Linked DNA regions of Catenuloplanes niger. The protein of the gene in region 2 interacts with the protein of the main gene of each other region in a pairwise test. Links are inferred from orthologs where the notes say so. Each region holds a gene or a part of one and is shown on either strand. Other genes may lie near its edges. The genes, in order: J2S44_RS15390 and dnaE.

Region 1 (3,308 bases), 180 kb from region 2 along the record:
GCACTGGTCGGCCTGGTGCAGGCCGGCTGGACGGTGGCGAGCTGGTTCACGGTCGCGTTGCTGCTGCTCGGCGCGCTCCTGCTGGCCCGGGCCGCGCTCGTGCCGGCCGGGCGGCGGCGGATCACGCACGAGCGGGGCTACCACCGCCGGGTCACGATCGTCGTACCGGTACACAACGCCGAGGAGCGCATCACGGAGATGCTGGGCTCGTTCGGCCCGGCGGACGTCATCGTGGTCGACGACGGGTCCACGGACCGCACCGCGCAGGTCGCGGAGGCGTATCCGGGCGTCACGGTGCTGCGCCAGCGGCACGCGGGCCGGGCCGCCGCGCTGAACACCGGCATCGCGCACGCCACCACGGACGTGATCGTGCTGACGGACGGCGAGACGACCTTCGGGCCGGACACCGTGTCCGCGCTGGCCGGGCCGTTCGCGGACCCGGCGGTCGGCGCGGTCGCCGGTGACGCCGGCTCCGGCGCGCGCCAGCGGGCGTACGACGCGCTGCGCTGCCTGCCGACGGTCCCGGCCGCGGTCGGCGCGTACCGGCGGGAGGCACTGCGCCAGGTCGACGGGCTCTCCGACGACACGCTCGCCGAGGACACCGACCTGACCGTCGCGGTCGTCCGCGCCGGCTGGCGGGTGGTCTGCGCACCGGACGCCCGCGTCCCGGCGCGGCCACGCCCGTACACCGCGGTCTACGGCGACATGCAGGCGATGTGGAAGCACCGGCGGGTGCTCGTCGAGTCCGGTGCCGGTGGCCGCTACGGACGGCGGGCACTGCTCGCGCTGCTGCTCTTCCACACGCTGCTGCCGCTGCTGGCACCGCTGATCGACCTCTACCTGATCTACGGCCTGCTCTTCGACGACCCGGTGCGGACCGTGGCGATCTGGCTCGGCGTGCTCGCGCTCCAACTCGCCGGGGGCACGTGGACGGAGATCGTCCGGCGGCCGCTGACCTACCCGATGCTGATCGCCGCCTCCCGGCACGGCCGTCACGCGCCGCGCCGCAGCCGCGGGCTGGAGGCGCTGATGGGCGCGCGGCTGCCCACCGGGTCGGCCACGACTACGGCCCGGCCAGGCGCCTGACCGCCTCGTCGATGACCTCCTCGCGCTTGCAGAACGCGAACCGGACCAGCGTCCGCGCCGGCTCCGGGTGGTCGTAGAAGACCTGGGTCGGGATGGCCGCGACGCCGAGCCGCCCGGGCAGCTCCCGGCAGAACGCGATGCCGTCGCCGTCCGAGACGCCGGAGATGTCGGCCGTGATGAAGTAGGTGCCCTCGGACGGCAGCACACGCAGGCCGGCCCGGGTCAGTCCGTCCGCGAGCCGGTCCCGGCGGGCCTGCATGCCGTCCCGGAGGTCCCGGTAGTACGCGTCCGGCAGGTCCAGCGCGACCGCGACCGCCGGCTGGAACGGCGCGCCGTTGACGTACGTCAGGAACTGCTTGACGCGGGTGACCGCGCTGATCAGCTCGCGCGGGCCGCTGACCCAGCCGATCTTCCAGCCGGTGCAGGAGAACGTCTTGCCGGCCGAGGAGATGCGCAGCGTGCGTTCCCGCATGCCGTCCAGCGTGGCCAGCGGGACGTGCGGTGCCGCGCTGTCCGTGAAGACCAGGTGCTCGTAGACCTCGTCGGTGACCGCGTAGACGTCGTGCTCCCGGCACAGTTGCGCGATCAGCTCCAGCTCGGCGCGGGTGAAGACCTTGCCGGTGGGGTTGTGCGGCGAGTTGAGCAGCACCAGCCGGGTCCGGTCGGAGAACGCCGCGCGCAGCTGCTCCGGGTCGAAGACGAAGCGCCCGTCCGGGACCAGCGTGACCGGGCGGCGCACCGCACCGGCCAGTGCGATCGACGCGGCGTAGCTGTCGTAGAACGGCTCGAAGCAGACCACCTCGTCGCCCGGCTCGCACAGCGCCAGGATCGTCGCCGCGATCGCCTCGGTCGCGCCCGCCGTGATCAGGATCTCGCCGTCCGGGTCGTACCCCAGATCCCAGAACCGCCGCTGGTGACGCGCGACCGCGGCGCGTAGTTCCGGAACGCCCGGCCCCGGCGGGTACTGGTTCCGCCCGCCGCGCAGCGCCGCCTCCGCGGCGGCCAGCATCTCCGGCGGCCCGTCCGTGTCCGGGAAGCCCTGACCGAGGTTGACCGCGCCCGTCCGGACCGCGAGCGCGGACATCTCCGCGAAGATCGTGGTGCCGAACGGGCGCATGCGTGCCACCAGTGGATCAGTCACCCGTCTACGAAACCATGACGAACTGCATACAGGTAGCGGTGGTGGCGTTGCCGGACGCGGTGCGCTTCACGATCTCCTTGCCGTCCAGCGTGATCCGGCAGGTGAGCTCCGAGTTGTCGGTGCCGAAGTGGATGCCGGTCACGCTCAGCAGCGGCGTCTCCGAGCCGAGCGTGAACTCCTTCCGCCACGGCAACCGCACGTCCCGCTCGGACTTCGGCGTGGTGCCGGCCTCCGTGTACGTGACCGCGGCGTCGTCCGGGCCGGTGACCTCGTAGACGACCGTCGCGTCCGGGCTCGCGGTGATGCCGGCACCGGTCGGGAGCAGGTCGTCCAGGTCCGGCAGTCCGGGGATCTGGAACGGGTCCTCCGTCTCCGGCGCGCTGCCGGTGGGCGCCGGGCGGGTCGGCTCCGGAGCGGCCGTCGGCAGCGGCGGCAACGAGGGCAGGATGTCCTGCGCCGCGTTCCGCGCCTGGTTGACGACCAGCACGCCGGCCACGACCGTGCCCGCGCAGAGCAGCACGACGGCCACCACGATGACCGCGAGGATCGGCTTCACCGAGCGCTGCTGCGGCGGTGGTGCCGTCGGCGGCTGCTGCTGCGGGTCGTAGGCCCAGTTCGTGGTCGGCGGCGGCGGGTACGACGGGCCGTACGGCATCGGCTGCTCCGGCATGCCCTCCGGGGGCCGCGCCCACGGGTTGGGCTGCTCGGGCTGGTGGGACGGCGGATGGGGCTCGGTCATGGCCTCGGTGCTCCAAAGATGGCGCGTCGGTCCGGTCAGAGGGCGGGCGGTCGGGGGCAATACACCGTGTACCAGCCTGCCTCATCGCAGCAATCGGCTTACCGACAGGTACCTGGGATGTTCTGTCCGTATAGGTCCCACATAAATCCCCCAATCGCGCAATGTCCGTGAGCGAATACCCGGACTTCGCGCACGCAGGTTGAGCAAAACTCCGCTACGCTGGCTGCCATGTGCGGAATCGTGGGTTACGTCGGCGACCGGCCGGCTCTGAGCATCGTGTTGGACGGGCTGCGGCGGCTCGAGTACCGGGGTTACGACTCGGCGGGCGTCGCCATCGTCGGT
Region 2 (4,401 bases):
GGCCCGCCGGCCCGCAGACCTGCCTGTCTGCCGGCCCGCCGGCCCGCAGACCTGCCTGTCTGCCGGACCGGCGACCCGGTGACCTGCCTGTCTGCCGGACCGGCGGCCCGGTGACCTGCCGACCCGGTGACCTGTCGAGCCGGTGACCTGCCGGCCCGGTGACCTGCCGAGCCGGTGACTCGGCGGACCGGGGACCTGCTGGGGGAACCACCGCGGGACCGGCAGGGAGGCCGCCCGCGGCCGACCGGTGCCCGCGGGAGCATGCGGGAACCGGCCACGCCGGAAGCGGGAAAAGCCGAAACTATCCGACGGCCGCAGGCCCGAGCACGCTCTTCAGGTCGCCCATCAGCGCGGTCGTCGGCGCGACGCGGGTGCCGAGGCGGAGGACGGTGGTGCGGCCGCCGTTGACCAGTTTGACGTGGATCTCGTTGTCGCCCGGGTGCAGCATCAGCACCTCCTTCAGGCGCTCGACCAGCGGCGGCGTGCAGCGGGTGATCGGCATGGTGAGCACGACCGGTTTGGCGTCCGGGTTGGCGGTGACGTCGGGCATCATCATGTCCATCGCCATGATGCGCGGGGTGTCGTCGCGGCGGTCGATCCGGCCCTTGACGACGACGATCGCGTCCTCGGCGATGTACTGGCCGACCAGCTCGTAGGTGTTCGGGAAGAACAGTGCCTCGACGCCGCCGGCCAGGCCCTCCAGCGTGGCGGAGGCCCAGGCCTTGCCCTGCTTGGTGACGCGGCGCTGGACGCCGGAGAGGATGCCGGCCAGTGTGACGACGGCGCCGTCCGGGACGGTGCCCTCCTCGGCGAGCGCGGCGATGCTGGTGTCGGCGTGCTGCTGGAGGACGTGCTCGAGGCCGAAGAGCGGGTGGTCGGAGACGTAGAGGCCGAGCATCTCGCGCTCGAACGCCAGCTTGTCGCGCTTGTCCCACTCGGTGTCGGGGATCGTCGGCATCGCGACGGTGGCGGACGGTGCGGCATCACCGAAGCCGGCGCCGAACAGGTCGAACTGGCCGACCGCCTCGTTCTTCTTGACGCCGGAGTACGCGTCGATCGCCTCCGCGTGCACGGCGAGCAGGCCCTTGCGGGTGTGCCCCATCGAGTCGAACGCGCCGGCCTTGATCAGCGACTCGATCGTCTTCTTGTTGCAGGCGACCGCGTCCACCTTGGACAGGAAGTCGTAGAAGTCGGTGTACTTGCCCTTCTCGTCGCGGCAGCGGCGGATCGCCTCCACCACGTTCGTGCCGACGTTGCGGACCGCGGCGAGGCCGAACCGGATGTCCTTGCCGACCGGTGTGAACGGCCCGGCCGACTCGTTGACGTCCGGCGGGAGCACGCTGATCCCCATCCGGCGGCACTCCGCGAGGTAGAGCGCCATCTTGTCCTTGTCGTCGCCGACGGACGTGAGCAGGCCGGCCATGTACTCCGCGGGGTAGTTCGCCTTCAGGTAGCCGGTCCAGTAGGAGACCAGGCCGTACCCGGCGGTGTGCGCCTTGTTGAACGCGTAGTCCGCGAACGGGACGAGCACGTCCCAGAGCTTCTGGATGGCCTCGTCGGAGTAGCCGTTGCCGCGCATGCCGTCGCGGAACGGGACGAACTCCTTCTCCAGCACCTCCTTCTTCTTCTTGCCCATCGCGCGGCGCAGCAGGTCGGCTTGGCCGAGCGAGTAACCGGCCAGCTTCTGCGCGGCGCGCTGCACCTGCTCCTGGTAGACGATCAGGCCGTGCGTCGGGCCGAGGATCTCCTTGAGCGGCTCCTCCAGCTCAGGGTGGATCGGGGTGATGTCCTGCAGGCCGTTCTTGCGGAGCGCGTAGTTGGTGTGCGAGTCCGCACCCATCGGGCCGGGCCGGTAGAGCGCCAGCACCGCGGAGATGTCCTCGAAGTTGTCCGGCTTCATCAGGCGCAGCAGCGAGCGCATCGGGCCGCCGTCGAGCTGGAACACGCCGAGCGTGTCGCCGCGGGCCAGCAGCTCGTAGGTGGCCTTGTCGTCCAGCTCCAGCGCGAGCAGGTCGAGCTTCTTGCCGTGGTTGATCTCGATGTTCTTGACCGCGTCGTCGATGATCGTCAGGTTCCGCAGGCCGAGGAAGTCCATCTTCAGCAGGCCGAGCGTCTCGCAGGTCGGATAGTCGAACTGCGTGATGATCGCGCCGTCCGCGTCCCGGCGCGTCAGCGGGATGTGCTCGATGATCGGCTCGGCGGACATGATGACGCCGGCGGCGTGCACGCCGGTCTGCCGGATCAGGCCCTCGATGCCGCGCGCGGTGTCGATCACCTTCTTGACGTCGTGCTCCGCCTCGTAGAGCGCGCGGATCTCGGTCGCCTCGGAGTAGCGCGGGTGGTTCGGGTCGAAGATGCCGGAGAGCGGGATGTCCTTGCCCATCACGGCCGGCGGCATGGCCTTGGTGATCCGGTCACCGACCGCGTACGGGTACCCGAGCACGCGGGCGGAGTCCTTGATCGCGGCCTTCGCCTTGATCGTGCCGAACGTGGCGATCTGGGCGACCCGGTCCTCGCCCCACTTGTCCGTCACGTAGCGGATCACCTCGGCGCGCCGGCGCTCGTCGAAGTCGATGTCGACGTCGGGCATCGAGACGCGGTCCGGGTTCAGGAACCGCTCGAAGATCAGTCCGTGCGGCAGCGGGTCGAGGTCGGTGATGCCCAGTGCGTACGCCACCAGCGAGCCGGCCGCCGAACCACGACCCGGGCCGACCGCGATGCCGTTCCGCTTCGACCACTGGATGAAGTCGGCGACCACCAGGAAGTAGGACGGGAAGCCCATCTGGATGATGATCCCGAGCTCGTACTCCGCCTGCGCGACGTGCGTCTCCGGGATGCCGTTCGGGAAGCGCCGCTTGAGGCCCTCGAACGCCTCCTGCCGGAAGTAGGACTCCTCGGTGTGCCCCTCCGGCACCGGGAAACGCGGCATCAGGTTCTTGAACGTGAACATGCCGGTGGTGTCGACCTTCTCGGCCACCAGCAGCGTGTTCCGGCAGCCTTCCTGCCAGGCGTCCGAGGAGTCGATCGCGCGCATCTGGTCCGCGGACTTCACGAAGTAGCCGTTGCCGTCGAACCGGAACCGGTTCGGGTCGTCCACGTTCGCGCCGGTCTGCACGCAGAGCAGCACGTCGTGCGCGGCGGACTGCTCCTCGTAGGTGTAGTGCGAGTCGTTGGTGACCACCGGCTTGATGTTCAGCTTCCGGCTGATCTCCAGCAGGCCGTCCCGGACCCGGCGCTCGATCTCCAGCCCGTGGTCCATGATCTCCAGGAAGTAGTTGTCCTTCCCGAAGATGTCCTGGTACTGCCCGGCGACCTTGAGCGCCTCCTCGGGCTGGCCCAGCCGAAGGCGGGTCTGCACCGCGCCGGACGGGCACCCGGTGGTCGCCATGATGCCCTTGGCGTGCTCGGAGATCAGCTCCATGTCCATCCGCGGCCACTTCACGTAGTGGCCCTCGAACGACGCGCGCGAGTTCAGCTTGAAGAGGTTCTTCAGGCCCTCGGCGGACTGCGCCCACATGGTCATGTGCGTGATCGCGCCGTTACCGGAGACGTCGTCCGACTTCTGCTCCGGCCGGCCCCACTTCACGCGCTGTTTGTGGAAGCGGGACTCCGGCGCGACGTACGCCTCGACGCCGATGATCGGCGTGATCTCCGCCGCCTTGGCCTGCTTGTAGAAGTCGTACGCCCCGTGCATGTTGCCGTGGTCACTGATCGCCACGGCCGGCATGCCGAGCCGCTTCGCCTCCTTGAAGAGATCCTTCAGCCGGGCCGCTCCGTCGAGCATCGAATACTCCGTGTGCACGTGGAGGTGCACGAACGAATCGCCCACGGCAGGACTCACCCCGTCTTCGAATCTGCTTCCAGCGCTCCCCGAGGCGGACCACTCTAGTCGTTCCCGGGGAGCCGGACGGCGTCGGAACGGGGGTGTTTCGTCACGCCTTCGTGAAGACCCAGGCCCGCATCAGGAGGAACCGCAGCACGGTGGCCGTGAGGTTGGCGACGACGAGTATCAGCAGCTCAATGACCCTGTGTGGGGTCTCTGTGACTGCGTGCAACGCCGCCAGTGATCCGCTGGTCAGGGCCAGGCCGAGAACGAAAATCATCAATCCCTGCGCGTGGTGTCGGGCGGCCCCGCGGGCGCCCTGCACGCCGAACGTGAAGCGCCGGTTCGCGGCCGTGTTGCCGACCGCGGTGATCAGCAGCGCCAGCAGGTTCGCGGCCTGCGCGCCGAGTCCGACCCGGAGGAGCGCGTAGATCAGCAGGTACGCCAGCGTGCTCGCCACGCCGACCGCGGCGAACCGCAGCAGCTGGTCGGTCATCCCCGCCGGTACGCCGGGGACCGGGGTCAGCGGGGCGCGGCCGAGCTGGGTGCGCAGCTCGGCCACGGGCAGGCGGCCGGTG

The links.
Region 1: the proteins of dnaE (region 2) and J2S44_RS15390 interact in binary tests that used the Escherichia coli proteins (3 or more experiments, as listed by UniProt). The link is inferred for Catenuloplanes niger from one-to-one orthologs.

What each region holds. Positions count from the first base shown.
Region 1 is NZ_JAVDYC010000001.1:3,545,268-3,548,575, reverse strand. What follows is about bases 134-3,132. They hold J2S44_RS15390 (pyridoxal phosphate-dependent aminotransferase), read right to left. Parts: upstream 2,204-3,132; coding sequence 1,064-2,203; downstream 134-1,063. Other genes in these bases: J2S44_RS15385 (MmpS family transport accessory protein), read right to left, coding at 2,232-2,966; J2S44_RS15395 (bifunctional polysaccharide deacetylase/glycosyltransferase family 2 protein), read left to right, coding at 134-1,086. Also shown: more of J2S44_RS15395, read left to right, coding at 1-133; glmS (glutamine--fructose-6-phosphate transaminase (isomerizing)), read left to right, coding at 3,195-3,308. UniProt on the Escherichia coli protein: Shows aminotransferase activity with methionine and histidine as substrates, and to a lesser extent also with phenylalanine.
Region 2 is NZ_JAVDYC010000001.1:3,722,400-3,726,800, reverse strand. What follows is about bases 102-4,193. They hold dnaE (DNA polymerase III subunit alpha), read right to left. Parts: upstream 3,830-4,193; coding sequence 302-3,829; downstream 102-301. Other genes in these bases: J2S44_RS16245 (bifunctional glycosyltransferase family 2/GtrA family protein), read right to left, coding at 3,933-4,193. Also shown: more of J2S44_RS16245, read right to left, coding at 4,194-4,401. UniProt on the Escherichia coli protein: DNA polymerase III is a complex, multichain enzyme responsible for most of the replicative synthesis in bacteria. This DNA polymerase also exhibits 3' to 5' exonuclease activity. The alpha chain is the DNA polymerase catalytic subunit.